4 regions of the Streptomyces sp. NBC_00388 genome follow, and region 3 is predicted to be linked to each of the others. Evidence: riboswitches for the same ligand, from Rfam matches in the RefSeq annotation. Region 3 holds a riboswitch; each other region holds the start of a gene.
The links. A riboswitch is a leader RNA that binds a small molecule or an ion and turns the genes downstream of it on or off. The one in region 3 is predicted to bind cobalamin.

Region 1 (7,288 bases), 4.4 Mb from region 3:
GCACCCGCTGCGTTCCGGGGGTGCTGACAGCAGATTCGGGATCCGATAGCGTTGAGCGCAACTGTTTCCCTGTATTTGCAATTCGGGTCTGGATGGTGAGATGACGATGGCCGAGATCGACCTGGACCGCCGCAAGCCCGCGGGGGCGCTGCAGACCGTCGACCGGGCGCTGCTCGTCCTGCTGGCCTTCGAGCGGACCCGGCCGGACTGGGGGGTCACCGAGGTGGCAGCCGAATTCGGCTGGGACACCTCCGTCGCCCAGCGCCTGCTGTCGACGCTGGCAGGCCGCGGTTTCCTGGTCTCCGACCCGGCCACCAGGCGCTACCGCATCGGCCCCGCCGTCCTGCGGCTGAGCCGGCAGTGGGAGCGCTCGGGCTCACTCGAACTGCTGGCCGGGCCGGTACTGGAGGACCTCTGCCGCGCCACCGGCGACACCGTGCTGTTCTGTCTGCCGGACAGCTTCCACATGCGCTGCGTGGCGGCGGAGGAGGGCGAGGCGGGGCCGCTGCGGTACTACCCGCTGGTCGGCGAGTTGTATCCGGCGCACGCGGGCGCGACCAGCAAGTCGTACTACGCCTTCCTCGCCGACGACCAGCGCCACCGGCTCTTCCGCGCCCGCCCGATGGCCCGCTTCACCGACCGGACGGTGACCGACGCGGATCTGCTGGAGCAGGAGTTCCTGCGCATCCGCGCCCAGGGATACGCGTGGACGGTCGGCGAGTACGACAGCGGGATCGCCACGCTCGCCGTCCCGGTCTTCCTCGGCCGGGAGCCGTACGGCAGCCTCAGCCTGGGCGGCGCCGAGCAGCGGTTCCCCGACGGCCCCGAGCCCCGGCTCGACAGCCTCAGACAGGCCGCCCAGCTGCTGGAGAAGCGGCTCACCCATCCGCCCCAGCGCACCCGGCGCCCCCGCGGCTGACACCACCGGACCCTTCCGGGCCCGGACCTTCCCCCGATCACGTCCCATCACTGAAAGAGCGCCACCGTGAACCTGCTGCTTCTGTCCAACTCCACCCAGTACGGGCGGGGTTACCTGGAACACGCCCTGGACACCGTCACCGGCTTCCTGCCACAGGGCGCCAGGCTCGCCTTCGTCCCCTACGCCCTGGCCGACCACGACACGTACACCGCACGCGTGCGGGGCGCCCTGGAACCGGCCGGGATCTCCGTGCGCGGGGTGCACGAGAGCGGCGACCCGGTCGCCGGACTGGCCGCCGCCGACGCCGTGTTCATCGGCGGCGGCAACTCCTTCCGGCTGCTGAGCGCGCTGTACCGTACGGGTCTGCGCGAGGCCGTACGCGATGCCGTGCGCGGCGGCCTTCCCTACATGGGCGCCAGCGCGGGCACCAACATGGCGGCGCCCACGCTCCGCACCTCCAACGACATGCCCATCGTGCAGCCGCCGTCCTTCGACACGCTCGGGCTCGTGCCCTTCCAGATCAACCCGCACTACCTCGACCCGGACCCGGAGAGCACACACAAGGGCGAGACGCGCGCGGAGCGTCTGGGGGAGTTCCTCGAGGAGAACGACGTGCCCGTACTGGGGCTGCGTGAAGGCAGCTGGCTGCGGGTGGACGGGGCGGCGGCCACGCTCGCCGGGGAGCGCCCTGGCGTCCTGTTCACACGGGGCGCACCCGCCCGGGAGCTCCCGGTGGACAGTGACGTCTCCGAGCTGCTCGCCACCGTGCCGCGCTTCGACTCCCCCGCCGTGTGACGGTCCACGCGGGGTGAGGGCCCGGCGGAGCACGGGACCGGCCGCGCACCGCGCTCCGCCGGCCGGCACCGCCCGCTGTTCCGGTCAGCGTTTCCCGCTGTCCATGATTTGGCTCCCCCCAGGCCACCGTCTACAGTCCTGTAGATACATGTCCGACCGAACGTTCCGACCGCGGATGCCGCGCGCCTCCCCCCGGAGCGGTCCGCCGACCGAGCCTGAGAGTTCCGCCTGATGACCCCTGCCTCCCTGGTGCCGCTGGCCTTCGACGGCTCGCACATCGACGGTTCGCTGTTCACCACCGTCACCGATTTCGCTCGGGACACCCGGTGGCTGAACGGCCCGCTGGAGTCGTGGACCGGCATCGGCCTGGGCGTCTTCGCGGTCCTCATGGTCATCGGCTGGTGGCAGGCGAGGCGCCGGGACAGCGCGTCGATGGCGCTGGCCCTGGCCGCGCCGGTGAGTGTCGTGGTCGCCTTCGGCGTGGCCGAGGTCGTGAAGAAACTCATCTCCGAAGTACGGCCCTGCCGCTCGATGCCGCACGCGTTCATCGTCGAGACCTGCCCGGTCCGGTCCGACTTCGCCTTCCCCAGCGGACACACCACGACGGCGGCGGCGACCGTCGCGGCCCTCTGGCTGCTCAACCGGAAGCTGTGCGCCGTCGCAGCGCTCTTCGCCCTCTTCGAGGGGTTCACCCGGGTCTACGTCGGCGCGCACTACCCCCATGACGTCCTGGGCTCGGCGCTCCTCGCCCTGCCTGTCGCGTTCCTGACCAGCCTGGCCCTGCGCCGCCTCGCCACTCCCCTGGTCGAGCGGCTTCGGCCAGGAGTCCTGGCCCCCGTTCTGACCGCGCGTCCGGCCGGGGCGCACACGGCCGGCTGATACCCGCCGCCGCCATCCCGCCCCCGGCCGACGACGCGACTTCGCGGACGGCCCTCAGCCCCAGAGCGCCTGGGCGGCGGAGGCCCCCGCGAAGGCCGCACCAAGACCGGCCACCACACTGGCCGTGACATTGACCGCGGCGAAGAAGCGGGCCCCGTCCTGTGCCAGGCGCAGGGTCTCGTACGAGAACGTCGAGTACGTCGACAGCGCCCCGCAGAACCCCGTCCCGACCAGCACCTGGACCGGGGACGGGGCAGCGCCGGCAGCGACTGCCCCGGTGACCAGCCCCAGGATCAGGCAGGCGACGACATTGACCGCGAAGGTGCCCCAGGGGAAGACCGTGTCGTGCGACGCCTGGATCCTGCGGTCGGCGAGATAGCGCAGCGGGGCGCCGACCGCGGCTCCCGCCATCAGGAGAAGCCAGTTCAACGTTCCTCCGCTCCGCGGCCGGTGCGGCCGGCGCTCTCACGGGCGACCGCAGTGACGTCCCGGGACCGGGACGCCTTCCGGACGCAGAAGCGGCGGGTCAGGGCAGCCGCGGCCCAGACCGCCGCCAGCGCCGCCAGCGGCGTCAGCGCCAGAGAGGCGAGCGCGGTGCGGGCCTGCCCGGCGGCCACCAGCCCCCTGATGTCCATGGCGTACGTCGAGAAGGTGGTGAAGCCGCCCAGGACCCCGGTGCCGAAGAAGGGGCGTACGAGACGGTGGACCGACCGGGCCTCGGTGATGACCACCATGAACACGCCGATGACCGCACAGCCCACGGTGTTGATCACCAGCGTCGTCCAGGGGAAGGCCCCGCCGGCCGTGGGCCACAGGAGCGAGGCGCCGTACCGTGCCGATGCCCCGGCCGTACCGCCGAGCGAGACCACCGCGAGGACGGGCCACTGGGCGGCCTGCCGCTCTTCGCGCGGTACGGGGGCGGGGCGGGCGGTGGCGGAGCCGACGGGGTCGTCCACCACGGGGGCGGGGGTCTCAGTCACGTGGTTCTCCTACTCGGCGGTCACGGCGCGCGCCCGGGGCGCACACCATCGCAAGTAGGGACCGTCGGCGGCACGATCGCCGCAGTTCGGATACGGCGGGCCCCACCGCCGCGCGCGGGGACACCGGCCTCCTCGCTCCGGTGGATCATACCGTGCGGCGCAGCGCCCGCTCCAGCCGCGGACGGCCCCGCGGTGGCCGCCCCCGCGATGCGGAACACCGCGTCGGCTGACAGCCTCGGACACCACACACCTCGCACGCTCCGGGGGACGTGCGCACGGGCCGCAGGAGCACGACGACAAGGGAGGAGGCCGCGGTGGGCACGGTCACCGGCTGGCTGTCCGGGCTGTCGGGCGCCGCCGTCTACGCGGTCGTCGCCGGGCTGGTCTTCTGTGAGGACGCGCTGTTCTTCGGCTTCGTCATCCCGGGCGAGAGCGCTGTCGTGATCGGGGGCGTGCTCGCGGCGAAGGGCCAGGTCTCCGTGGTCTGGCTCGCCCTCATCGTGGTGTTCGCCGCCATCGCCGGGGACTCCGTCGGCTACGAGATCGGCCGCAGATTCGGTCCGCGGCTGCTGGCCGCGCGATCGCTGCGCCGCCACCGGAACAGCATCGAGTCCGCCCGGGACCTGATCCGGCGGCGGGGGCCGGTGGCCGTGTTCCTCGGCCGTTTCGTGGCGTTCTTCCGCGCGGTCATGCCGGCGCTCGCGGGCGCGTCGGGCATGCCCTACCGCACCTTCCTCCTCTTCAACGCCCTGGGCGGCCTGGTCTGGGGGGCCGGCTTCACTCTGGTCGGCTACGCGGCGGGCAACGCCTACAGCAGCATCGAGAACTTCGTCGGCCGGGGCGCCGCGCTGCTGTTCGTGGGACTGGTCGTCGTCGTGCTGGTGATCAGATACGTCCGGCGGCGCCGCAGGGGCGACAGCGCGGGCGGGGGCCCGGCCGACGGGGCGGACACGCCTGCGGACGGTGGCACATCCGGTGAGCCCGGGGACGGCGCCGGCGGGACCGGCACCCCCGGCCGCGGCGAATGAGCGCGCGCGGCTGCCGCCCTGTGTCACCCCGGGCCTGTGTCACCCCGGGCCCTGCTCCACCGGCGGAACGCGCAGGGCCAGTACCGCGATGTCGTCGAAGTGGCCGTCCATGAGTCGCGCCAGCAGTTCGTCGCAGAAGGTCTGGAGGGGCTCCTCGGCCAGGTTCGCCACGTGCTGGCGGAGTCTGGTGAAGCCCCGGCCGATGTCCTCACCCGGCCGTTCGATGAGCCCGTCCGTGTACAGCAGCAGGGTGGAGCCCGGCTCCAGCACGGTCAGTGCGTCCTCCCGCTCGATGGCCGGATCGACCCCCAGGACCGGGGCCAGCCCCTCCTCCAGGAGCCGGCTGCCCCCGGCGGGGCCGGTCAGTACCGGGGACGGGTGCCCCGCGTTGGTCCAGTGCATGAACCACGGCCCGGTGGGGGGCGTGTAGATGCGTGCGATCACACCGGTGACCAGTTCGGTCGTGCTCAGCCCCTGCATGACGCCGTCCAGGCGGCGCATCACGCCTGCGGGCGAGTCACCGCTGTCGTAGGCAAGCGACCGCAGCATGTTGCGCAGCTGTCCCATGCCCACGGCCGCGGAGAGGTCGTGGCCGACGACATCGCCGATGGCCAGCACGGTGGAGCCGTCGGTCAGCCGGAAGGCGTCGAACCAGTCGCCGCCGACCTCGGCTCCCTCCCGCGCGGGCACGTAGCGTGCCGCGAGTTCCAGGTGCTCGATTCCCGACAGGTCGGGCAGGAGCGAGAGCTGCAGCTGCTCGGCCGTGCGGAGCTGGACCGCGTACAGCCGGGCGTTCTCGACTGCGAGCCCGGCCCGGTGTCCGAGGTCGGCGGCGAGGGAGATCTCCTCGTCTCCGAAGGGTTCGGCCGACTCGGTGCGGACGAGACTGAGCGCGCCGAACACCTCTCTGCGCACCTGGAGGGGCACGATCAGCACCGACTTCGCGCCGAGTACGCGGTAGAGCTCCAGCTGCGCCGACTGGAGGGACCCCGCGGACGCAGGAGCCCCGAAGTCCGTCACGGTCACCGGCCCAGCGCCGCGCAGTACCCGGGCCAGCGGGGCGGCAGCCTCTTCGGACCACGGCAGGCTGTCCGGCTGCTCCGGCAGCTCGCGTGCGGAGTCGCGGTGCACAGCGGTCCGGCGGCGCACCCCGTCACCCTCGACCAGATCCACCACGCACGCGTCAGCGAGCTGAGGGACGATCAGCCGCGCCAGCCGGCCGAGCGCCTCCTCGGCGTCGAGCACGCTGGACAGGGCGGTACTGACGTCGGAGAGCAGCCGCAGGCGGGCGGTCGCGCGCTCCAGGTCCTGCCTGACCGCCGCGAGCCTGTCCTGCGCATCGTCTGTGGCCACACCATCAGTCTGCACGAGACGCACCCCGGCCGGACGGACGGCGCGGCGGCCCCGGCCGGACGGTCTGACACACTGGGGCCGTTCACCCAGGCGGCGCAGGCCAGGAAACCGGTGCGAATCCGGTACGGTCCCGCCACTGTGACCAGGCCTCCGGGCCCGGGAGTCAGACACTGACGCGCCGCCTTCTCCACCGTCACCAGGGGACGAGGACTCCCCGGGAGAGGCAGGGCCATGCCCACGTTCCGTACTGCGCCGCGCCTGTTGATGAGCGCCGCACTTCTCCTCCCGCTCGCCGCCTGCGGCTCGCCCGGCACCGGGACGGAGCGTCCGCAAGGCGCCAGGACCGCGGCCGGCTTCCCGTACACGGTCTCCAACTGCGGTACGCGGACCACCTTCGACGCTCCCCCGGAGCGCACCGTCACCATGAACCAGCACGCGACCGAGGTGATGCTCGCCCTCGGGCTGGGGCAGCGCATCGCGGGGACGGCCTACGCGGATGACGCGGTGCTCCCCCGATACCGGTCCGCCTACGCCAGGACCCGGGTGCTGGCGAAGGAGTACCCGTCGAAGGAGACGCTGCTCGGCGTCAACCCCGACTTCGTGTACGGCGGTTACGCCAGCGCCTTCGACAAGGGCGAGGGCCGGGACCGCGCCGGGCTGGAGGAGTCCGGTATCGCCACCCGGCTGAACGTCGAGTCCTGCACCCGGGGGCCGGCCGGACTCGACGCGGTCAGAACCGAGATAACCGAGGTCGCCCGTACCTTCGGGGTACCGGCGCGCGGCAGGAGACTGATCGCCGGGCAGCAGCGGAAGATCGACACGGTGGAGGCGGGACTGCGGAAGAGCCCGCGGCCCTCCGTCTTCGTCTACGACTCGGGCGACAGCTCCCCGTTCACGGCGGGCGGTTACGGCATCGGCGACCGGATCATCTCCCTGGCGGGCGGCCGGAACATCTTCTCGGATGTGCACCACGCCTTCGGCACCGTGTCGTGGGAGCAGGTCGTCAAGCGCGAGCCGGACGTCATTGTGATCTACGACTACGGCGGGACCCCGGTCGAGGCGAAGAAGAAGAGACTCCGGGAGGACCCGGCGCTCGCCGGGGTCCCCGCGATCAAGCACAACAGGTTCGCCGTCCTGCCGCTGTCGTCGGCCGTCGTGGGGGTCCGGGTCGCGGACGCGGTGGAGGACCTGGCCGGGCAGCTGCACCCGGGCGTGGCGTGAGGGCGGAGCACGGCGCGGTGGAGCACGGCACGGTGGAGCACGGCGCGGTGGAGCACGGCGCGCCTTCGGCCGCGCGGTTCGCCGCGGTGACGGCCGGGCTGGTCGTCCTTCTT
Region 2 (7,288 bases), 1.2 Mb from region 3:
CCTCCCAGAGGAAGTGCGCGGTCTGCAGGCGCCGTCTGGCGGGGCCCGGTTCGGTCACCTCCGCCTCGGCCGCCACCGCCTCCGCGGCCTCACGCGTCTGGTTGTTGTGGGTCAGTGCCTGGGCCAGCCGGAAGACGGCGTCCACCCGCAGGGCGGCGTCGAGCCCCGGCTCGGCGAGCGCGGCCCGCAGGTGCCCGACCGTGGTGGCCGGTGAGGTCAGCAGCGTGGCGCAGCCGAGCTCGTAGAGCACACCGGCGCGCACGGCGGGCAGCGGCGGTTCTTCGAGCGCCCGCTCCAGACAGCGCCTCGCCGCGTCCGGAGCGCCCACCGCGAGGTGTTCGGCCGCGGCCTCCCGCAACTGCGCGACCAGTTCGGGGTCGTCGTCGGGGTGGACCTGGAGCAGATGCGGTGCGGCTGCCGCCGCACCCCGGCCCGCCATGGTGACGGCCCAGGCCGCCTGGCCGTGCATCGCGGTGCGGGTGGCCTCGGGGACAGCCCGGTAGACGGCGCCGGCGATCAGCGGATGGACGAACTCCATGGGATCGGTGCCGGTCAGGATCCGGGCGGCCCTCAGCCGCTCGGCGCAGTCGGCCGCCTCCGCCTCGCCCATGCCCGCCAGCCGTGCGGCCAGGCCCAGCGAGATGCCGGTGCCCAGGATTCCGGCGGCCCAGGCGAACCGGGTGGCCCCGGTGCCCAGTTCCTCCAGACGTGCGATCAGGCCCGACCCGCGGGCCGAGGCGCCCAGCGCTCGCAGGGCGCCCGCCGAATCCTCCACCGGGTCCAGGGCGTCGTCCTGCACACGGGCGAGGAGCTCGACGGTCTCGTAGGCGTTACCGCCCGTCACCGCCCAGACCTCGCGGCAGAACGGGTCGTCGGCGTGCTCCCCGAGCGCACTGCGGGAGAGCTGGGCGATGGCGTCGGGGGTGAGTGCCCGCAGCACCACGTTCTTCCGGGCCGCGCCTTCCAGCAGGCGGAGGTACCCGATGGCGTCCCCCACCGCCTCACCCGTGCGGTACGCGAGCACCACCAGCACCGGGGGCCCGCCCTCGCGCCGGGTGAACGAGGCCAGCCAGGCGAGCGTCTCCAGGTCGCACCACTGGGCGTCGTCCACGATGAAGACCAGCGGTCGGAACAGCTCTGCGAGCCGCGCGGCCACCGCGTCCAGCCCGTCGCGGACACCCTGCGGGTCGGCCTGCTGCGCGCTGGGCGGGGCGACGCCGAGCGCTGGTCCGACGATGTCGTACCGGTCACCGAGCAGATCGCGTGCGTCCCGGATCCCGGGCATCGTGAGGGCGGGCTGGAGGAGTTGGCGTACGACGTGGAAGGGGACGGAGGTGAGCGTCTCGCCGCCGCGGGCCGACCACACCGTGCAGCGCCCGGCTGCCTGGGCACTCACCGTGTCGAGCAGCGCGGTCTTGCCCAGACCGGCCTCACCGCTGTAGATGAGGAGACCCCCGGCGGACTCACCCGCGCACAGCGCGTCCACGGCGTGCGCACCCACGGCGATCTCGTCCTCCCGCTCCAGAAGCGGTACAGCCGCCGGGCGTTCCTTCCGGGACCCCATCGTTCCTCCCCTGCCTGCACAAACGGATTCTGAGAATATCCCGGCAGGCCGCGGCCGCGGGGCGGTCCGGAAGGACCGGTTCACGAGTGAGCAGAAGTCCCCATGCCCTGCGGGCGTTGGCAGTAATCTTTCTGCTCGCTTCTGCCCTGGAGGATTCCCGCGTCCCGGGACCCGGGTCCCACCTGTCGGTGGCCTGTCATCCGGTGCATCCGATGCCCTGCTACGGTCCGCGCTGGACCGGTACGGCCGCCACCGGCCGGCGCCGGGCATCACAGGAACCAACAGTCACGGGGAAGACCGAACATGAAGATCGACTGGGACCGGCGCACCTGCGCACGGCGTGGGCATGTGACGTACGCCCCGCAGGAACCGGAGCTCGCGGCGCGGCTGCGCGCCGAGACAGGGCTCGGCGAGGCCTGGCGCTGCCTGCGCTGCGGGGACTTCGCGCTGGGCGGCCCGCACGGGGCGGGCCCCGCGCAGGACGCCCCGCTCGTGCCGCGCGGCAAGGTACTGCGCGATCTGTTCATCCTGCGCTTCCTCGCCGTGGAGCGGGCGGTGCGCGGCGTGTTCATCGTGCTGGTCGCCGTGGCCGTGTGGAAGTTCAGCAACAGCCAGGACGCGGTGCGCCGGCTCTTCGACGAGAACCTGGACGTCCTGCGCCCGGTGTTCCGCCACTTCCACTACGACCTGGACCACTCACCGGTCGTCGGCACCATCCAGAAGACCTTCGGCTACAAGCACTCCACGCTGGTCCTGGTGGCCACCCTGCTGGTCGTCTACGCACTGATCGAGATCGTCGAGGGCGTCGGACTGTGGCGCGCGAAGCGCTGGGCGGAGTATCTGACCGTCGTCGCCACGGCGGTGTTCCTGCCGCTGGAGGTGTACGAACTCACCGAGAAGGTCAGCTGGCTGAAGATCGCCACCCTGGCGGTCAACGTCCTGGCGGTGCTCTACATCCTGCTCGGCAAGCGCCTGTTCGGGCTGCGGGGCGGGCACGCCGCCTTCGAGGCCGAGCGGCAGAGCGCCTCGCTGCTGGAAGTGGAGACGACGGCCGGGACGGCGCCCGTCACCCGCTGACGGGCCCCGGGACCTGGTTCCAGACGGCGAGGGCGGGCCGGCCGTGTTCGGTGCCGATCCGGCTCACGGATGCGGTGTCCAGCCGGAAGAGCGCTCCCGCGGAGGCCGGCAGGCCGAGGCGGCGCGCGGTCAGCACCCGCAGGAAGTGGGCGTGGCCCACGAGGACGACGTCTCCGCCCTCCCCGTCGAGGTCCGCGTCGCGCAGCGCCACGTCGACCCGCTTCAGGAGGCGGTCGGCGCGCTCACCGACCTGCTGCGGGGTCTCGCCGGGGTGCTCGGGCGGGCCCTCGGCCACTCCGTCCGTCCACAGGTCCCAGTCGGGCCGGTCCCGGTGGATCTCCACGCTGGTGATGCCCTCGTACGCGCCGTAGTCCCACTCGTGGAGGTCGGCGTCGGTGTGGGCGGGCGCGAGGCCGGCCAGCTCGGCGGTCCGCCTGGCGCGGGTCAGGGTGCTGGTCAGGGTGAGCGCGATCCGCCGCTGGGCCAGCAGCGGCGTGACCGCGCGGGCCTGCTCCTCGCCGGCCGCGGTCAGCGGCAGATCCGTCCAGCTGGTGTGCTTCCCGGTGCGGCTCCAGCTGGTCTCACCGTGCCGTACGAGAATCAGCTCTCCCATGACCGCCCTGCCTTTTCGCGTCTGTCACCTCGATGCCGGTGGAGCCGGTGACCTCGGTGACCTCGGTGTTGATGTCCTTCACTTCAGCCTGTCACGACCGGCGAGGATTCCCGCCGGGGCGGCCCGCGGATGTGATTCTCGGCGCACCGCTGCCTCCAGCGGAGCGCACCGGCCGCGTACGCGCATCCCGGGTCATGGCTCCAGCGGCCGTCCGGTGCGCAGGTTCCACCGTCCGGCCCTGCCGCTCAGCTCGGTCAGCGTCAGCGGGGCCACGTCCAGGCGCCAGAACACCCCGGCGGGCAGGGCCAGCGCATGGAGTACGGCTGCCCGCACCACGGCGGGCCCGGCGACCGCGAGCACCCGGCCGCCCTCGCCTGCCAGCCCCTCCAGCCAGCCGCCTGCCCGCTCGCACAGCCGGTGCAGGGACTCCCCGCCGTGCGGCGCCGCGGAGGGATCGGCCAGCCAGGCGGCCACCGCATCCGGTTCGCGCCCGGTCAGTTCGTCCAGGGTGGCGCCGGTCCAGCGGCCCAAGTCCCATTCCCGGATGGCGGGTTCGGGCGTGGCCCGCAGACCCAGCGCGCCGGCCGTCTGCCGGCAGCGGCCATCCGGAGCGGTCAGCAGCCGGCCGGCCCCCGGTACGGCGTCCACGGCCCGCTCCGCGCTGCGCAGACCCGCCTCGTCCAGTGGTCCCTCGCCGCCGAAGCGGGCCTCCCGCAGCGCGGCGCTGCGAGCAGGTGAGATCAACATCACGCGTACCGTCATCACTGTTCCCGTCCGCCGTCCGGCCGCTCGGCAGGGCAAGCAGATCACGTGGGCCGGGGAGGCCCGCACGGGGTGTGACGGCCCGTCCGGCCGGACGGGCCCGTAGCGGAGCCGCCCCGGCAGGCGGTACGGTCCACGTGAACATGACGAAGGCGTAATGGAAGTCCGGTGGAAACCCGGCACGGTCGCGCCACTGTGAACCCGCCCCGCGGGAAGTCAGACCCAGCACCTTCGTCTCAGGCACCACGATCGGGACGCGTGTTCCCCAGGAGGTTCTGCCATGGCAAACTCCCTTGCCCCCGCACCGAGCGCCCCCGCCACTCCGGCGATCGCTCCCCTCTCCCTCAAGGCCATCGCCCCCTGGGCGGTCTTCTTCGGGATCCTCATGCTCATCCTGCTGTACTTCGTCGGCGCCGAGCAGGGAGCGACCTCTCTCGTCTCGGGAACGGACGTGCACGAGTGGGTGCACGACGGACGTCATCTCCTCGGCTTCCCCTGCCACTGACCACTGACGTCCAGGGGACCTCATCCATGAACTCCATATCCATACGCGCCCTGCTCGTCCGCGGCATGCTGGCCGGTCTCGTCGCCGGCCTGCTGGCCCTGGTCGTCGCCTACCTGCTCGGCGAACCGCGGGTGGACTCGGCCATCGCGTTCGAGGACGCGCACAGCCACGAGCACGAGATGGAGGTGGTCAGCCGCTCCCTCCAGTCGACGGCGGGTCTTGCCACCGGTGTGCTCGTCTTCGGAGTCGCGATCGGCGGTATCGCCGCGCTCGCGTTCTGCTTCGCGCTCGGGCGTATCGGCCGGTTCGGGCCGCGGGCGACCGCCGTGCTGATCTCGGTCGCCGCGCTGATCGCCGTGTACCTCGTGCCGTTCCTCAAGTACCCGGCCAACCCACCGTCGGTGGGCGAACCCGACACGATTGGCAAGCGCACCACGCTGTACTTCCTGATGATGGTGCTCAGTGTGCTGCTCGCCGTCGCCACTGTGATCCTCGGCAAACGGCTCGCTCCCCGGCTCGGCAACTGGAACGCGACCGTCACGGCCGGGGCCGCCTTCCTGGTGGCCGTCGGTCTCGCCTACGCGTTCCTGCCCGCCGTCAACGAGGTGCCCGGGGACTTCCCGGCCACCCTGCTCTGGCAGTTCCGGCTCTCGGCGCTCGCCATCCAGCTCACCCTGTGGACCGCGTTCGGACTGCTCTTCGGCCACCTCGCCGAACGTCATCTCCTGCCGCGGACGGCTCCGGCACAGGACGCGGACGGCCCGGCGGCGCGGAGCACCGCTCCCGTCAACTGAGCGCGCGTACCGCCGGAGTGAACCGGCCTCCCCCGTGAACCGACCGGTTCCGCCCAAGCCTTCGTCTCCGCGCGGTGGCGGCCGAGGAGCCCTGCCCGGGCCGTGTCCGGGCAGGGCTCCTTCCGTGCGGCAGCACCGGGCCATGGCTTGGCGAACCCCTTGCCACTCATTGGCCGCCTGTTCACCGTTTCGCTCCTCCGCCCCTCACCGGCGGCCCGCGAGAGTTCCGGAGGGTCCTGCACAAGGGCCCGTCCGAGCTTGCGGAGGGGATGTTCATGGCCGGTTTGACGCGACGCAGACTCCTTGGATCAGCGGCGGGCGCGGTCGGCGGCGCGGCGGCGCTCTCGCTGCTGCCGCCCAGCGTGCAGAAGGCCGTCGCGGCCGGGCCGCCGCGCCACGGCTCGCTGCGCGATATCGAACACGTCGTCCTGCTGATGCAGGAGAACCGCTCGTTCGACCACTACTTCGGCACGCTGTCCGGTGTGCGGGGCTTCAGCGACCCGCACGCGCAGAAGCTGGCCGACGGCAGGCCGGTCTTCTACCAGCCCGACGCGGTGAACCCGAAGGGCTATCTGCTCCCCTTCCACCTGGACACGCACACGTCGAGCGCCCAGGCCATCCCGTCCACCAGCCACGCCTGGTCGGTGCAGCACGAGGCGTGGAACGGCGGGCGGATGGACCAGTGGCTCCCCGCCCACCGCAAGGCCGACGGCCTCAACGGCCCCTATGTCATGGGCTACTACACCCGCGAGGACATCCCCTTCCAGTTCGCGCTCGCGGAGACCTTCACCATCTGCGACAACTACTTCTGTTCGGTGTTCGGACCCACCTGGCCGAACCGGCTGTACTGGATGACGGGCACGCTCGACCCGGGCGGCACCCAGGGCGGGCCGATCCTGAACAACACCGCGCCCACGCCGTACCGCTGGACGACGTACGCCGAGCGGTTGCAGGCGGCGGGCGTCAGCTGGAAGGTCTACCAGCAGGACGACGACTACGGCTGCAACATGCTGGAGAACTTCCGGACGTTCAAGGACGCCAGGCCCGGGGACGAGCTGTACGAGCGCGGGGTCCGCCCGCAGCCGGAGGGGACGTTCGAGGACGACGCCCGCAACGACCGGCTGCCTGCCGTCTCCTGGATCATGCCGACGAGCTACCAGTCCGAGCACCCGGACTACCTCCCGGCGGCGGGCGCGGACTTCGTGGCCCAGAAGATCGAAGCCATCGCGTCCAACCCGAAGGTATGGGCGAAGACCGCCTTCATCCTCAACTACGACGAGAACGACGGCCTGTTCGACCATGTGGCACCCCCCACTCCGAAGGCGGGTACCACGGACGAGTTCGTCCAGGGTCTGCCGATCGGCGGCGGCTTCCGGGTCCCGGCGATCATCGTGTCGCCGTGGACGGTGGGCGGCTGGGTCGCGGGCGAGCAGTTCGACCACACGTCGGCGCTGCAGTTCCTTGAGCGGTTCACCGGGGTACGGGAGCCCAACATCACCCAGTGGCGCCGCCGTACCTTCGGCGATCTGACCTCGGCCTTCCGCTTCTCCGACGGCCACCACCGCCCGCCGCACCTGCCGGACGACACAGCCGGGCAGCTGGAGCAGGCGAAGGAGGAGGTGGCCACGCTCCCCAAGCCGACACTGCCCGGAGCCGACCAGCGGTTCCCCCGGCAGGAGCGGGGGCACCGGCCGCGCACGTAGAGCCCAGGGCCTGTCGGCAGCCGCCGCGCGGCCCGCCCCGGAGGTGTGCTCCCGCGCGGCCGTCGCGGCGGGGCGGGGCCCCGGTGGCGGCTGCGCGGCGGGGTGCGACGGGCAGGTCAGCCGAGCCCCAGCAGGCCGCGCATCCTGGCGTACTTGGCGGTGAGCCGCTCCCGGACCGGCGCGTCGAGCACCGCGAGCCGCTGCGGGTCGGCGTTGTGCGCGAGGTCGGCTTCCTTGATCAGCAGCGCGCCCGGGACCGCGAGGATCCTG
Region 3 (7,288 bases):
GAAGATCGTCTCCTGGAACACCGAGTACTGGGAACAGGGCGACGATCCGGCCGCGTTCTACGCCTACATCAGGAGCCTGGACGCGGATGTCTATCTGCTTCAGGAGTACATCCACCAGGGCAAGGGAACCGAGCTGATCCCACTGCATCTGGAGGACCGCCTCAAGAAGGAGTTCCCCGGTTACCGGGTGCTGGTACAGGGCGAGTTGGTCACCCTGTCCCGCTTCGATGTCGTGGGTACGCCCCACGAGGTGGCACCCCAGGTCATGCGGGTGGACGTCCGGACCGGCAGGTCGGCGGACGCCCCGGTGCTCTCCACGTACAACGTGCATCTTCCCGTACACGTCTACCTGGACAATCCTTTCAAGCCCAGTGTGCTGAGCGGCGTGCGCCGGCAGACCGGTGTGCGCAACGGCGAGCTGGACGACCTCATCGCCGACGTGCGGGCCCGGAAGCACCAGCCGGCCTTCATCGCCGGGGACTTCAATCACAGCCGCACGCAGGACGACACCGGCCGGCTGGGCAAGGTGGCCACCGACGCGGTGCGCGTCAACCACGATCTCTTCCCCCGCAGCTGGCGTGCCAGCACCCCGGTGATGGATCTGTGGCGGCTCGACCTGGCCTTCACCGCCGGCGGGGCGAAGGCGGACCGGTACGACTTCGCCGGTCCGCGGGGCCACTCGGACCACAGTGCCCAGTCGTTGACCATCGAGCCGGGGCACTGACGGGGGGCCGCCCGGACGGGGGCGGCCCCCGCCCGGTCAGACCGCGTCGAGCCGGGTGCGCTGCTCGGCGTCGAGTTCGAGGTCGACGGCGGCGAGGCACTCGTCCAGCTGGGCGACGGAGCTGACCCCGATGACGGGCAGCACGGCGGGCGAGCCGCCGAGGAGCCACGCCAGGACCACCTGGTTCGGCGTGGCTCCCGTCTCGGCCGCCACCGCGCGCACCGCGGCGATACGGGCGGCTGTGCCCGGGTGGTCGTACTCGGCGGGCACGGGCCGGTCGTCCCGGCTGTACACACCGCTCAGCAGCGTGGAGTACCCCAGCAGCGTCAACTCGTCGGACTCGGAACGCACATAGTCGAGAAGCTCCTCGCTCGCGTGCGGATTGACACCGAAATCGACGCCGGGGCGTGGCTGGAGATAGGTATAGCGCTGCTGCACGCAGCTGTACCCGGCCACCGAGAGCTCCCGGGCCGCGGCGCGGGCCTGCTCTATGCGCCACGCGGTGTGGTTGCTGGCCCCGAGCACCCGTACCTTGCCGTCCGAGACCAGTGAGCCGAGCCCCGCGACCTGCTCGTGGACCGGCGTCTTCCGGTCTTCGATGTGCGAGTAGAAGACATCGATACGGTCGGTGCCGAGACGGCGCAGACTGGCTTCCGCCTGACGCCGCATGACCTCCGGGGCCAGCCCCTCGGCCTCTTCGGGCCAGGGCGCGTCCAGCGGGTCGGGCAGGGCGCCGGCCTTGGTGGCGAGCACGACCTTGTCCCGGACGCCCCGGCCGGCCATCCAGCGGCCGATGAGGTTCTCGCTCTCCTCGCCGGTACAGCCGTCGACCCAGAACGCATAGGTGTTGGCGGTGTCGATGAACGTGCCGCCCGCGTCGAGGAACCGGTCGAGGATCGCGAACGCGGTGGCCTCGTCGGTCATCGAGCCGAAGCGCAGCGCGCCCAGGCAGAGCGCGCTCACATCGAGGCCTGCGGTCCCGCCCGTCCTGACGTACTTCATATGTTCTCCCAGCCACTTGAAGGCGCCGGGCTGCCCGGCTCCGGGCTCGACTGTAGGAGCCGGCGGGCCGTCAGGTGGCTGTATCCGCAAAAAGGTCTAGGCCAATTGGCGGGAGGGGGACGGTCGCCGTCGAAATCGACCGATTGAACGGCGTTGCCGTTCCGGTATGCGGATAGGGGTTCCGCCGCATGAGCATCCTCGCCTAGATTTCCTGCGCGTTGTACCAGGTGCTCAGCGAGGGGACGGACCGCACCATGACCGAGAAAAGACCGGTGATCACGCCGGTGCGCGTGATCATCGCGGTATGCCTGATCGCACCCTTTGTCGCCATGCTCTGGGTGAGTTCGTACGCGAAGGTGGACCCGGCCTTCATCGGCATCCCGTTCTTCTACTGGTACCAGATGCTCTGGGTGCTCATCTCGACGGCGCTCACCATGACCGCGTACAAGCTGTGGCAGCGTGACCAGCGCGCCCGCAAGGGGGGTGCGTCCGCATGAAGGACGGTGTGAACGGCGTCGCGCTCGGCGTCTTCATCTTCTTCTTCGTGGCCGTCACGGTCGTCGGCTTCCTGGCCGCCCGCTGGCGCCGCGCCGACAACGCCGCCACCCTCGACGAATGGGGCCTGGGCGGGAGGTCGTTCGGTACCTGGGTCACCTGGTTCCTGCTCGGCGGCGACCTCTACACGGCGTACACCTTCGTCGCCGTACCCGCGGCCATCTACGCGGCGGGCGCGGCCGGATTCTTCGCCGTGCCGTACACGATCCTGGTCTACCCGCTGATCTTCACCTTCCTGCCGCGGCTCTGGTCGGTCTCGCACAAGCACGGGTACGTGACCACCTCGGACTTCGTCCGCGGGCGGTTCGGCTCGAAGAGCCTCTCGCTGGCCGTCGCGGTCACCGGCATCATCGCGACGATGCCGTACATCGCGCTCCAGCTGGTCGGTATCCAGGCGGTGCTCGACGTCATGGGCGTCGGCGGTGCGGGCAGCAACTGGTTCGTCAAGGACCTCCCCCTGCTGATCGCGTTCGCGGTGCTCGCCGCGTACACGTACTCCTCGGGGCTGCGGGCGCCCGCACTGATCGCCTTCGTCAAGGACGGCTTGATCTACATCGTCATCCTGGTGGCGATCATCTACATCCCGATCAAGCTCGGCGGCTTCGACGACATCTTCGCCAAGGCAGGCCACGCCTTCTCGCAGACGAACCCGGCAACGGGCAAGCCGCGCGGAGCGCTCGCACCGGGCGCCGCCGGCCAGTGGGGTTACGCGACGCTGGCGCTCGGATCGGCGCTCGCGCTGTTCATGTACCCGCACTCGATCACGGCAACGCTCTCCTCGCGCAGCCGCAACGTGATCCGCCGCAACACCGCGATCCTGCCGCTGTACTCGCTGATGCTGGGGCTGCTCGCGCTCCTCGGCTTCATGGCGATCGCCGCGGGGATCAAGGTGAAGAACGGCCAGCTGGCGATCCCGCAGCTCTTCGAGAACATGTTCCCCGACTGGTTCGCCGGCGTGGCCTTCGCGGCCATCGGCATCGGCGCACTGGTACCGGCCGCGATCATGTCCATCGCGGCGGCGAACCTCTTCACCCGCAACATCTACAAGGACTTCATCAAACCGGGCGCCACACCCGCGCAGGAGGCCAAGGTCTCCAAGCTGGTCTCGCTCGTGGTGAAGGTCGGCGCGCTTCTCTTCGTGCTCGCCATGGACCCGACCGTGGCGATCAACTTCCAGCTCCTCGGCGGCATCTGGATCCTCCAGACGATGCCGGCCCTGGTCGGCGGACTCTTCACCCGGTGGTTCCACCGCTGGGCGCTGCTCGCGGGCTGGGCGGCCGGCATGATCTACGGCACGCTCGCCGCGTTCGGCGTCGCCAGCCCGACCCAGGCGCACTTCGGCGGCTCCTCCAAGGAGATCCCGGGCATCGGCCAGATCGGCTACATCGGTCTGACGGCGTTCGTGCTGAACGTCGTGGTGACGCTGGTCCTCACCGTCGTGCTCAACGCGGTGAAGGCGCCCGCCGGGATCGACGAGACCTCCCCGGAGGACTACACGGCGGATGCCGGTGACAAGGGCGTCCAGGTGGAGCTCCCGCCGGCCACGGCGGGCGCCCCGGCCGGCCACTGAGCCACCCCGTACGGCAGGGGCCGCCGCATCTCACCTCTGGGAGATGCGGCGGCCCTTCGCTGTACGGAGGCGTTACGGACGCCGTACGGAGCCGTGCCCGGGCGGCTCCCGCCGGCCGACGGCAGGCGCCTCCGGCCCGCAGCCCCGGACCGTACGACACAACATATGGGGGGTGCTTTCCGACGGGCACCCCACATGTATGCTCGTGCTCGCTGTCGTCGCAGGGGAATCCGGTGCGAATCCGGAACTGTCCCGCAACGGTGTGATCAGTGCGCTTTCGCGCACCGCGGAGTCCGAGGACCTGCCGACAGCGCATCCGGCTCGACCGATCCGGATGAGAAACGTCCGGGCCTCGCGGTAGGGCCTGCGGATGCTGTGCGGTGTGCTGCTCTGCTGTGCCCGTACATGCCCGCGCCCCCGCCGGCCCCAGCCGAGCGAGGGAGAGCGCACCGTGACCATCGCGCCCACCGCACCTGTCTCCGAGCAGGTGGCGGATGCCCCGGGAACCGTACTGCTGCGGACCCTGACCGACCTCACCGCCGATCTCACCGACACCGACCCCGGCCGGGTCGCCGCCGCCGCCCTGCGCGGGCGCAACGCCGCGTCGGACGAGGCCGAGTTGCGGGAGCTCGCCACCGAGGCGGCCGCGGGTCTCATCTCCGAGGACCCCGCGTACTCGCGGCTGGCCGCGCGGCTGCTGACCCGCACCATCGCGGACGAGGCGGCGGGGCAGGGCGCGGTGTCGTTCTCCTCATCGGTCGCCGCCGGACACCGTGAGGGCCTGATCGCCGACCGTACGGCCGCCTTCGTGCGGCTCCACGCGGAGCGGCTCGACGCGGCCATCGACACCGGGGCCGACGACCGCTTCGGGTACTTCGGGCTGCGCACCCTCTACAGCCGCTACCTGCTGCGCCACCCGATCACCCGCCAGGTCGTCGAGACCCCCCAGCACTTCATGCTCCGGGTCGCCTGCGGTCTGGCCACCGACGAATCGGCCGGCGCCCTGGACGAGGTGACCGCGCTCTACGCGCTGATGAGCCGCCTCGACTACCTGCCCTCCTCCCCCACCCTCTTCAACTCGGGCACCAGGCACCCGCAGATGTCCTCCTGCTATCTGCTGGATTCCCCGCTCGACCAGCTGGACTCGATCTACGGGCGCTACCACGAGGTGGCCCGCCTCTCGAAGCACGCGGGCGGCATCGGCCTCTCGTACTCCCGTATCCGCTCCCGCGGTTCACTGATCCGGGGCACCAACGGGCACTCCAACGGCATCGTGCCCTTCCTCAAGACCCTCGACGCCTCGGTCGCCGCGGTGAACCAGGGCGGCAGGCGCAAGGGCGCCGCCGCCGTCTACCTGGAGACCTGGCACTCGGACATCGAGGAGTTCCTGGAGCTGCGCGACAACACCGGCGAGGACGCCCGGCGCACCCACAACCTCAACCTGGCCCACTGGGTGCCCGACGAGTTCATGCGCCGGGTCGACGCGGACGGCACGTGGTCGCTGTTCTCCCCGTCCGACGTGCCCGAGCTGACCGACCTGTGGGGCGACGACTTCGACGCCGCGTACCGCGAGGCCGAGGCCGGAGGGCTGGCCAGGAAGACCATCCCCGCGCGGGAGCTGTACGGGCGGATGATGCGTACCCTCGCCCAGACCGGCCAGGGGTGGATGACCTTCAAGGACGCGTCGAACCGTACGGCCAACCAGACGGCGGAGCCCGGCTCGGTCGTGCACTCGTCGAATCTCTGCACCGAGATCCTCGAAGTGACGGACGACGGCGAGACCGCGGTCTGCAACCTGGGCTCGGTCAACGTCGGCGCGTTCGTCTCGGGCGACTCCCTCGACTGGGAGCGCCTGGACGCGACCGTCCGCACCGCTGTCACCTTCCTCGACCGGGTCGTGGACATCAACTTCTACCCGACCGAGCAGGCAGGCCGCTCCAACGCCAAGTGGCGTCCGGTGGGCCTGGGCCTCATGGGGCTCCAGGACGTCTTCTTCCAGCTGCGGCTGCCCTTCGACTCCCCCGAGGCCAGGGCGCTCTCCACCCGGATCTCCGAGCGCATCATGCTGGCCGCCTACGAGGCGTCCTGCGACCTCGCCGAGAGCAACGGCCCGCTGCCGGCCTGGGAGCGGACCCGCGCGGCGCGCGGTGTGCTGCACCCCGACCACTACGCGACCGAGCCGGCCTGGCCGGAGCGCTGGGCGGCGCTGCGCGCCAGGATCGCGAAGACCGGTATGCGCAACTCGCTGCTGCTCGCCATCGCGCCGACCGCCACCATCGCCTCGATCGCCGGGGTGTACGAGTGCATCGAGCCGCAGGTCTCCAACCTCTTCAAGCGCGAGACTCTGTCGGGTGAGTTCCTCCAGGTCAACGCGTACTTGGTGAACGAGCTCAAGCAGCTCGGCGTCTGGGACGCGCAGTCCCGCGAGGCGCTGCGCGAGGCCAGCGGTTCGGTGCAGGGCTTCAGCTGGATCCCCGAGGAGGTCCGGGCGCTGTACCGCACGGCGTGGGAGATCCCGCAGCGCGGCCTGATCGACATGGCCGCGGCCCGCACCCCGTACATCGACCAGAGCCAGTCGCTGAACCTCTTCCTGGAGACGCCGACCATCGGCAAGCTCTCCTCGATGTACGCGTACGCCTGGAAGCAGGGCATCAAGACCACGTACTACCTGCGCTCCCGCCCGGCGACGCGCATCGCGCGGGCGGCGCGCTCCGCCACCGTCCCCGCCCAGCAGGCCCCGGCCGCCGCGGACGCGGACGCCATCGCCTGCTCCCTTGAGAACCCCGAGTCCTGCGAGGCCTGCCAGTGATGAGCACCGATTCCCAGAAGTCCGAGAAGAACCTGCTCGACCCGGGCTTCGAGCTGACCCTGCGTCCGATGCGCTACCCGGACTTCTACGAGCGCTACCGCGACGCGATCAAGAACACCTGGACGGTCGAGGAGGTCGACCTCCACTCGGACGTCACCGACCTGGGCAAGCTCTCGCCGGGTGAGCAGCACATGATCGGCCGGCTGGTCGCGTTCTTCGCGACGGGCGACTCGATCGTCTCCAACAACCTGGTGCTGACGCTCTACAAGCACATCAACTCCCCCGAGGCGCGGCTGTACCTCTCCCGCCAGCTCTTCGAGGAGGCCGTGCACGTCCAGTTCTACCTGACGCTGCTCGACACCTATCTGCCCGATCCGGAGGACCGCGCGGCGGCCTTCGACGCGGTCGAGGAGATCCCCTCCATCCGGGAGAAGGCGCAGTTCTGCTTCCGGTGGATGGACTCGGTCGAGAAGATCGACCAGCTGGAGACGCAGGCGGACCGCCGCCGCTTCCTGCTGAACCTGATCTGCTTCGCCGCGTGCATCGAGGGGCTGTTCTTCTACGGGGCCTTCGCGTACGTGTACTGGTTCCGCTCGCGGGGGCTGCTGCACGGCCTGGCGACCGGCAC
Region 4 (7,288 bases), 3.5 Mb from region 3:
GTTGCCTAGGTTCGTCTCGTCAATGACCTCGAACGATTGCCCAGGTAAATGGAACACTTGACCCTGCTCCTTGGGATCGTGATCATTACCGCTCTCGTGTTCGACTTCACGAACGGTTTCCACGACACGGCCAACGCGATGGCGACGACCATCTCGACCGGCGCTCTCAAACCGAAGACCGCGGTGGCCATGTCCGCCGTGCTCAACCTGGTCGGCGCTTTCCTGTCCGTCGAGGTCGCCAGGACGATCTCCGGCGGGATCATCAACGAACAGGGCATCACCACAGAAGTGATCTTCGCGGCACTCGTCGGTGCCATCCTCTGGAATCTGCTGACCTGGCTGCTCGGCCTGCCGTCCAGTTCCTCCCACGCACTCTTCGGCGGGCTCATCGGGGCCACGCTGATGTCGGTCGGCTCGTCCGGTGTCAACGGCGAAGTCGTCATCACCAAGGTGCTGCTCCCCGCGGTCGCCGCTCCGGTGGTCGCCGGGTTCGCCGCGCTGCTGGCGACCAGGCTGACGTACCGGATCGGCCGCCGTACGGACGAGAAGGCCACCGCCAAGGGCTACCGGGCGGGCCAGATCGCGTCCGCCGGCCTCGTCTCGCTGGCCCACGGCACCAACGACGCGCAGAAGACCATGGGCGTGATCACCCTCGCCCTGGTCACCGGCCACGTCATCGCACCGGGATCGAACCCGCCCCTGTGGGTCATCGTCTCCGCGGGCACCGCCATCGCACTGGGTACCTACCTGGGCGGCTGGCGCATCATCCGCACCATGGGCAAGGGCCTCACCGAGCTCAGGCCGCAGCAGGGCTTCGCCGCCCAGACCGGCGCCGCAACCGTGATCCTGGCCTCCTCGCACCTCGGCTTCTCCCTCTCCACCACCCAGGTCTGCTCGGGCGCCGTGATGGGAGCGGGCGTCGGCCGCAAGGGCGGCGTGGTCCGCTGGTCAACCGCCACCCGGATGTTCGTCGCCTGGTGTCTGACCCTGCCCGCCGCGGCGCTCGTCGGCGCGGGCGCCGAGTACCTGACGGGCCGCGGCCCGTGGGGCGTCGGAGCCGTCGCCGCTCTGCTGGTCGTGGGCTCCGGTGTGATCTGGTCGCTCTCCCGCCGCACGCCGGTCGGCCAGCACAGTGTCACCCCTGACGAACCGGTCGCGTCCGACGGACCGGCGGGGGTGGTGACGACCGCCATCGCGGCCGTCGCCCCGCCGCCCGCCGGAGCGGTCTCCGACGGTCTCCGGGCCACCATCCCCGCGCCGGAGCCCAACCGGCCCGCCACGGTCTGAAGGAGAAGGACACCGCACATGGACATCGACTGGGCAGCTCTCGGCACCGTCTTCGGCGTCAGCCTCGTGGCGACCGTCGGACTGGTGGGCCTGTTCACCCTCGGCGTGGTGGGCCTGGCACGGAAGCCCGCGGCAGAAGCGGGTACCGCGACCGCGCCCGCCGCCGCCTCACCGGCCGGGACGGGCCGGGGCCCGGCGCAGGCCGTGCGGGCCGGCTCGTACGCCTGCTTCGCGCTCTGCGCGGCGGCCGTGGCGTACGGGATCTATCTGATCGTCGCCTGACCACCACCCCTCCCCCACAGCGCCCCCGCGCCCGTCCTGCGGCCCCCACCGGCCGCCGGGCGGGCGCTTCCGCGCGCGGCCGGGACCGTGCGGGGCGTCCGGGCGGCCCCCGGCGGTCCGTGTGGGGCTCGGCACACTGCCCCGCCGCAGGTCAAGGCGGGTTGACGGGTGTTCGCCGACCGTGGTGGACTTCCGGGGCCAATACGGCGGCAGGAGAGGAAGCCGGTGCGAATCCGGCGCGGTCCCGCCACTGTCACCGGGGATCACACCCCGGAAGCCAGGAACTCTCACCGCCGGTCACGTCGTACCAGGGCGCGGACACCCTGAGTGAGGACTACGCCATGTGCGGCTGCCAGCTGCCCGAACCGCCCGCTGTACCGAGCACGGCCGCTCCGACGGCCCGCCGAGGCGTACCGGCCTGCTGACCCCATGCGTGCCGAGCGTGTCTTCGTCTACGGCGCCACCACGGGCCTCCTTGCGGACTTCGTCTTCGCCGACCCCCGGCGTGGCCACCCGGTCGCTGCCTTCGGGCGGGCCGCCGCCGCGGTGGAGCGCCGGCTGTGGCGCGACCACCGCGGGTGGGGCGCCCTGCACACCGCGGTGTGTGCGGGCGGCGCGGTGGGCGCCGCCGTGCTGGCCCGGCGTGCCGTACGCGGCCGTCCTGCCGCCGCTGTCGCCCTGACCACCGCCGCCACCTGGGCCGTCGTGGGCGGCACCTCGCTGGGGCGTGAGGCGCGCGCCGTGGGCGCCGCGCTGGCCGCCGGTGATGTCGCGGCGGCCAGGGAGCGGCTGCCCCATCTGTGCGGACGCGACCCGCAGGCCCTCGACGAGCAGCAGATCGCGCGGGCCGTCGTGGAGTCCGTGGCCGAGAACACCTCCGACGCGGTGGTGGGGGCGCTGGTATGGGGAGCACTGGCCGGGGTCCCCGGGCTCGCCGGGTTCCGGGCGGTGAACACCCTGGACGCGATGGTCGGCCACCGGTCGCCCCGTTATCTGCGGTACGGCTGGGCGTCGGCCCGGCTCGACGACCTGGCGGGCTGGCCGGGCGCCCGGCTCACCGCCGTACTCGCGGTCCTCGCGGGCGGCGACCCGCGGGGCGCCCTGCGGGCCTGGCGGTCGGACGCGGGCGGCCATCCGAGCCCCAACGCGGGCCCGGTGGAGGCGTCGTTCGCCGGCGCCCTCGGTGTGCGGCTCGGGGGCACCCTCGCGTACGGCGGCCGGCCCGAGCACCGGGCGGTACTCAACAGCGGCGGCCGGCCCGTGGCCGTCGGCGACATCGAGCGCGCGGTGCGGCTGTCCCGCCGGGTGTCCCTGCTGGCGCTCGCGACGGCTCTCGCAGTGAGGAAGGTGCGCGGATGAGCGGCGGACTGCTGGTGGCCGGGACGACATCGGATGCCGGGAAGAGCGTGGTGACGGCAGGGATCTGCCGGTGGCTGGTGCGCCGGGGCGTGAAGGTCGCCCCCTTCAAGGCGCAGAACATGTCGCTCAACTCGTTCGTCACCCGCGAGGGCGCGGAGATCGGGCGGGCCCAGGCGATGCAGGCGCAGGCGGCGCGGGTGGAACCCACCGCGCTGATGAACCCGGTACTGCTGAAGCCGGGCAGCGACCGGTCGAGCCAGGTCGTGCTGATGGGGAAGCCGGTGGGCGAGATGAGCGCCCGCGGCTACCACGGCGGACGGCAGCAGGCGCTGCTCTCCACGGTCACCGACTGCCTCGCCGAGCTGCGGAGCACGTATGACGCGGTGATCTGTGAGGGGGCGGGGAGTCCCGCCGAGATCAATCTGCGGCGGACCGACATCGTCAACATGGGCATCGCGCGCGCCGCGCGGTTCCCGGTGGTCGTCGTCGGCGACATCGACCGGGGCGGGGTCTTCGCGTCGTTCTTCGGTACGACGGCGCTGCTGAGCGCCGAGGACCAGTCGCTCGTCGCCGGGTACCTCGTCAACAAGTTCCGCGGTGACGTGTCCCTGCTTGAGCCGGGCCTGGACATGCTGCAGGGGCTCACCGGACGGCGCACCTACGGCGTTCTGCCGTACACCCACGGTCTGGGCATCGACGAGGAGGACGGGCTGCGGGTGTCGATGCGCGGCGCGGTGCGCGAGTCGGCCGTGTCGGCGCCGCACGGGCAGGACGTGCTGCGGGTCGCCGTCTGCGCGGTTCCGCTGATGTCGAACTTCACGGATGTGGACGCGCTGGCCGCCGAACCGGGCGTCGTGGTGCGGTTCGTGGACCGCCCGGATGAGCTGGCCGACGCGGACCTGGTGATCGTGCCGGGGACGCGCGGCACGGTGCGCGCCCTGGAGTGGCTGCGCCGGCGCGGGCTCGCGGACGCGCTGGCCAGGCGGGCCGCCGATGGCCGTCCCGTGCTGGGCATCTGCGGCGGATTCCAGCTGCTCGGCGAGCACATCGACGACACCGTCGAATCGCGTGCGGGGTCCGTGGCCGGGCTCGGCCTGCTGCCCGTGCGGGTACGGTTCGCCGTCGGCAAGACCCTGGCGCGGCCCACCGGTGAGGCGCTCGGCGAGCCCGTCGACGGATACGAGATCCACCACGGGGTCGCGGAGGTCCTGGGCGGCTCCCCCTTCCTGGACGGCTGTCGCGCCGGCTCCGTGTGGGGCACCCACTGGCACGGCTCGCTGGAGAGCGACGGCTTCCGCAGGGCCTTCCTGCGCGAGGTCGCTGCCGTCGCGGGGCGCCGCTTCGTACCGGCCCCCGACACCAGCTTCGGCGTGCTCCGCGAGGAGCAGCTCGACCGGCTCGGCGACCTCATCGAGGAGCACGCGGACACCGATGGGCTGCTCGCGCTCATCGAGTCGGGCGCCCCGGCCGGGCTCCCCTTCGTCCCGCCGGGAGCGCCATGAGAGCTCCCGGGGCCCCGGAGGTCCCCGCCGGGCGTCCGCCCGTTACCGAACCTGTCACCCGAGCATGTGAAGGAGTGAACCCCGAATGAGTACGCCCTACCCGTTCACCGCTGTCGTGGGCATGGATGACCTGCGTCTCGGGCTGCTGCTCAACGCGGTCAGCCCCGCAGTCGGCGGCGTCCTCGTACGCGGCGAGAAGGGGACCGCGAAGAGTACGGCGGTGCGCGCCCTGTCCGCGCTGCTGCCCGGGGTCCCGGTGGTCGCCGGATGCCGCTTCTCCTGCGCCCCCGGCGCACCCGACCCGGACTGCCCGGACGGTCCGCACGAGAACACGGGCGGCGTGACACGCGACGCGCGCATGGTCGAACTGCCCGTCGGCGCGTCCGAGGACCGGCTGGTCGGCGCCCTGGACATCGAGCGCGCGCTGGCCGAGGGCGTGAAGGCGTTCGAGCCGGGGCTGCTCGCCGACGCACACCGCGGGATCCTCTACGTCGACGAAGTCAACCTGCTGCACGACCACTTGGTGGACCTGCTGCTCGACGCCGCGGCGATGGGCGCCTCGTACGTGGAGCGCGAAGGTGTCTCCGTACGGCACGCCGCACGGTTCCTGCTCGTCGGGACGATGAACCCCGAAGAGGGCGAACTGCGGCCGCAGTTGCTCGACCGGTTCGGGCTGACCGTCGAGGTGGCCGCCTCGCGCGACACGGACCAGCGGGTCGAGGTGGTGCGCAGGAGGCTCGCGTACGACGACGACCCTGCCGGGTTCGCCGCCCGGTGGGCGGACGAGGAGAACGAACTGCGGGAGCGCATCGTGGCCGCGCGGGCGCTGCTCCCCGCCGTGCGGCTCGGCGATCCGGCGCTGCGGCAGATCGCCGCGACCTGCGCCGCCTTCGAGGTGGACGGGATGCGCGCGGACATCGTGATGGCCCGTACCGCGACCGCGCTGGCCGCCTGGGCGGGCCGTACGGATGTCACAGCCGATGACGTACGGCAGGCCGCGCTGCTGGCGCTGCCGCACCGCCGCAGGCGCAATCCGTTCGACGCGCCGGGACTCGACGAGGACAAGCTCGACGACACGCTGAGGGAGTCCGGGACCGAGGACGGCGACGGGGACGGCGACGGGCCGGGCCCCGACGGTGGCGGCGGCGGCGGGCTGCCGCCGCAGCGCGACGGGGACGGCACGCCGGGCGACACGCCGCCGCGGGAGGAGCCGCCGGCCGACGGGTCCGACACGCCCGCGCCGCAGGAGGCGGGCGAGGGCGGGCCCGCCGCACCGGGCGGTGGACGGGAGCAGCCGGCCGCGAAGGCCGCCGAACCGTTCCGTACCCGGATGCTGAGCGTGCCGGGGCTCGGCGAGGGCGCAGCCGGCCGCCGTTCCAGGGCCAGGACCGAGCACGGCCGCACCACCGGTTCGCGCCGGCCGCAGGGCGCGCTGACCAAGCTGCATCTGGCGGCGACGGTCCAGGCCGCGGCGCCGCACCAGCGGGCGCGCGGGCGGTCGGGCCGCGGTCTGGTGGTGCGCAGGGACGATCTGCGGCAGGCCACCCGCGAGGGGCGGGAGGGCAATCTGGTGCTCTTCGTGGTGGACGCGTCCGGGTCGATGGCGGCACGGCAGCGGATGGGCGCGGTGAAGGGCGCCGTGCTCTCGCTGCTGCTCGACGCGTACCAGCGGCGGGACAAGGTGGGTCTGGTGACCTTCCGCGGGAAGGGCGCGGAGATCGCGCTGCCGCCGACCTCGTCGGTGGACGCGGCGGCGGCCCGGCTCGACACGCTGCCGACCGGTGGGCGCACCCCGGTGGCCGCAGGGCTGCTGAAGGCCCACGAGGTGCTGCGGATCGAGCGGATGCGGGATCCGTCGCGGCGGCCACTGCTGGTGGTCGTCACGGACGGGCGGGCCACAGGAGGCCCCGATCCGGTCGCGCTGGCCGCACGCGCGGCGCGGCTGCACGAGGCGGAGGGCGTCGCGTCGGTCGTCGTGGACTGCGAGTCGGGGCCGGTCAGGCTGGGGCTCGCAGCGGAGCTGGCGCAGCGGCTCGGCGGCACCGCCGTGACGCTGGACGAGCTGCGGGCCGAGAGCATCGCCGGTCTGGTCAAGGACGTACAGAGCAGTTCACCGAGGAGGGCAGCGTAATGCCGCAGGGACAGCCGACCACCGTGCCCGAGGACGGGCTCACCACCCGCCAGCGCCGCAACCGGCCGCTGACCATGGTCCATACGGGCATCGGCAAGGGGAAGTCGACCGCGGCCTTCGGGCTCGCGCTGCGCGGCTGGAACCAGGGCTGGCCCATCGGGGTGTTCCAGTTCGTCAAGTCCGCCAAGTGGAAGGTCGGCGAGGAGCGGGCCCTGCGGGTGCTCGGGGACAGCGGAGAGGGCGGGACGGTCGACTGGCACAAGATGGGCGAGGGGTGGTCCTGGGTCCAGCGGGACATCGAGTCGAGCGAGGAAGCGGCCCGTGAGGGGTGGGAGCAGGTCAAGCGCGATCTGGCCGCGGAGACCTACCGGCTGGTCGTGCTCGACGAGTTCGCGTACCCCATGCACTGGGGCTGGGTGGACACCGGTGAGGTGGTCTCCGTGCTGCGGGACCGGCCCGGCACCCAGCACGTGGTGATCACCGGGCGGAACGCCCCGCAGCCGCTGCTCGACCTCGCCGACCTGGTGACCGACATGTCCAAGGTCAAGCATCCGATGGACGCCGGGCAGAAGGGGCAGAGGGGCATCGAGTGGTAGCCAGACTCGTCATCGCGGCACCGTCGTCGGGCAGCGGCAAGACCACGGTCGCCACCGGCCTGATGGCCGCGTTCGCCGGGCGCGGGCTGACCGTGTCGCCGCACAAGGTGGGTCCTGACTACATCGATCCC

Region 1: linked by a shared signal. The riboswitch ahead of OG917_RS03445 (ABC transporter substrate-binding protein) and the one ahead of OG917_RS23305 (ribonucleoside-diphosphate reductase subunit alpha) in region 3 are both predicted to bind cobalamin.
Region 2: linked by a shared signal. The riboswitch ahead of OG917_RS28330 (CbtB domain-containing protein) and the one ahead of OG917_RS23305 (ribonucleoside-diphosphate reductase subunit alpha) in region 3 are both predicted to bind cobalamin.
Region 4: linked by a shared signal. The riboswitch ahead of OG917_RS07750 (cobalamin biosynthesis protein) and the one ahead of OG917_RS23305 (ribonucleoside-diphosphate reductase subunit alpha) in region 3 are both predicted to bind cobalamin.

Annotation. Positions count from the first base shown of each region.
Region 1 covers NZ_CP107948.1:745,058-752,345, forward strand. The annotation lists gene OG917_RS03410 (IclR family transcriptional regulator) at 107-919, shown strand; gene pepE (dipeptidase PepE) at 986-1,714, shown strand; gene OG917_RS03420 (phosphatase PAP2 family protein) at 1,946-2,593, shown strand; gene crcB (fluoride efflux transporter CrcB) at 2,648-3,022, opposite strand; gene OG917_RS03430 (fluoride efflux transporter FluC) at 3,019-3,573, opposite strand; gene OG917_RS03435 (DedA family protein) at 3,888-4,601, shown strand; gene OG917_RS03440 (PP2C family protein-serine/threonine phosphatase) at 4,641-5,954, opposite strand; adenosylcobalamin (AdoCbl) riboswitch at 6,031-6,181, shown strand; gene OG917_RS03445 (ABC transporter substrate-binding protein) at 6,186-7,175, shown strand; gene OG917_RS03450 (FecCD family ABC transporter permease) at 7,223-7,288, shown strand, end outside.
Region 2 covers NZ_CP107948.1:6,361,544-6,368,831, reverse strand. The annotation lists gene OG917_RS28350 (ATP-binding protein) at 1-1,564, opposite strand, end outside; gene OG917_RS28345 (DUF2127 domain-containing protein) at 1,868-2,641, shown strand; gene OG917_RS28340 (histidine phosphatase family protein) at 2,631-3,254, opposite strand; gene OG917_RS28335 (histidine phosphatase family protein) at 3,447-4,016, opposite strand; adenosylcobalamin (AdoCbl) riboswitch at 4,152-4,293, shown strand; gene OG917_RS28330 (CbtB domain-containing protein) at 4,297-4,521, shown strand; gene OG917_RS28325 (CbtA family protein) at 4,548-5,315, shown strand; gene OG917_RS28320 (alkaline phosphatase family protein) at 5,591-7,018, shown strand; gene OG917_RS28315 (HD domain-containing protein) at 7,135-7,288, opposite strand, start outside.
Region 3 covers NZ_CP107948.1:5,194,765-5,202,052, reverse strand. The annotation lists gene OG917_RS23325 (endonuclease/exonuclease/phosphatase family protein) at 1-724, shown strand, start outside; gene OG917_RS23320 (aldo/keto reductase) at 761-1,726, opposite strand; gene OG917_RS23315 (DUF3311 domain-containing protein) at 1,981-2,223, shown strand; gene mctP (monocarboxylate uptake permease MctP) at 2,220-3,851, shown strand; cobalamin riboswitch at 4,051-4,174, shown strand; gene OG917_RS23305 (ribonucleoside-diphosphate reductase subunit alpha) at 4,303-6,660, shown strand; gene OG917_RS23300 (ribonucleotide-diphosphate reductase subunit beta) at 6,660-7,288, shown strand, end outside.
Region 4 covers NZ_CP107948.1:1,683,015-1,690,302, forward strand. The annotation lists gene OG917_RS07740 (inorganic phosphate transporter) at 49-1,287, shown strand; gene OG917_RS07745 (hypothetical protein) at 1,306-1,569, shown strand; cobalamin riboswitch at 1,739-1,875, shown strand; gene OG917_RS07750 (cobalamin biosynthesis protein) at 1,999-2,928, shown strand; gene OG917_RS07755 (cobyric acid synthase) at 2,925-4,430, shown strand; gene OG917_RS07760 (putative cobaltochelatase) at 4,516-6,561, shown strand; gene cobO (cob(I)yrinic acid a,c-diamide adenosyltransferase) at 6,561-7,157, shown strand; gene OG917_RS07770 (cobyrinate a,c-diamide synthase) at 7,151-7,288, shown strand, end outside.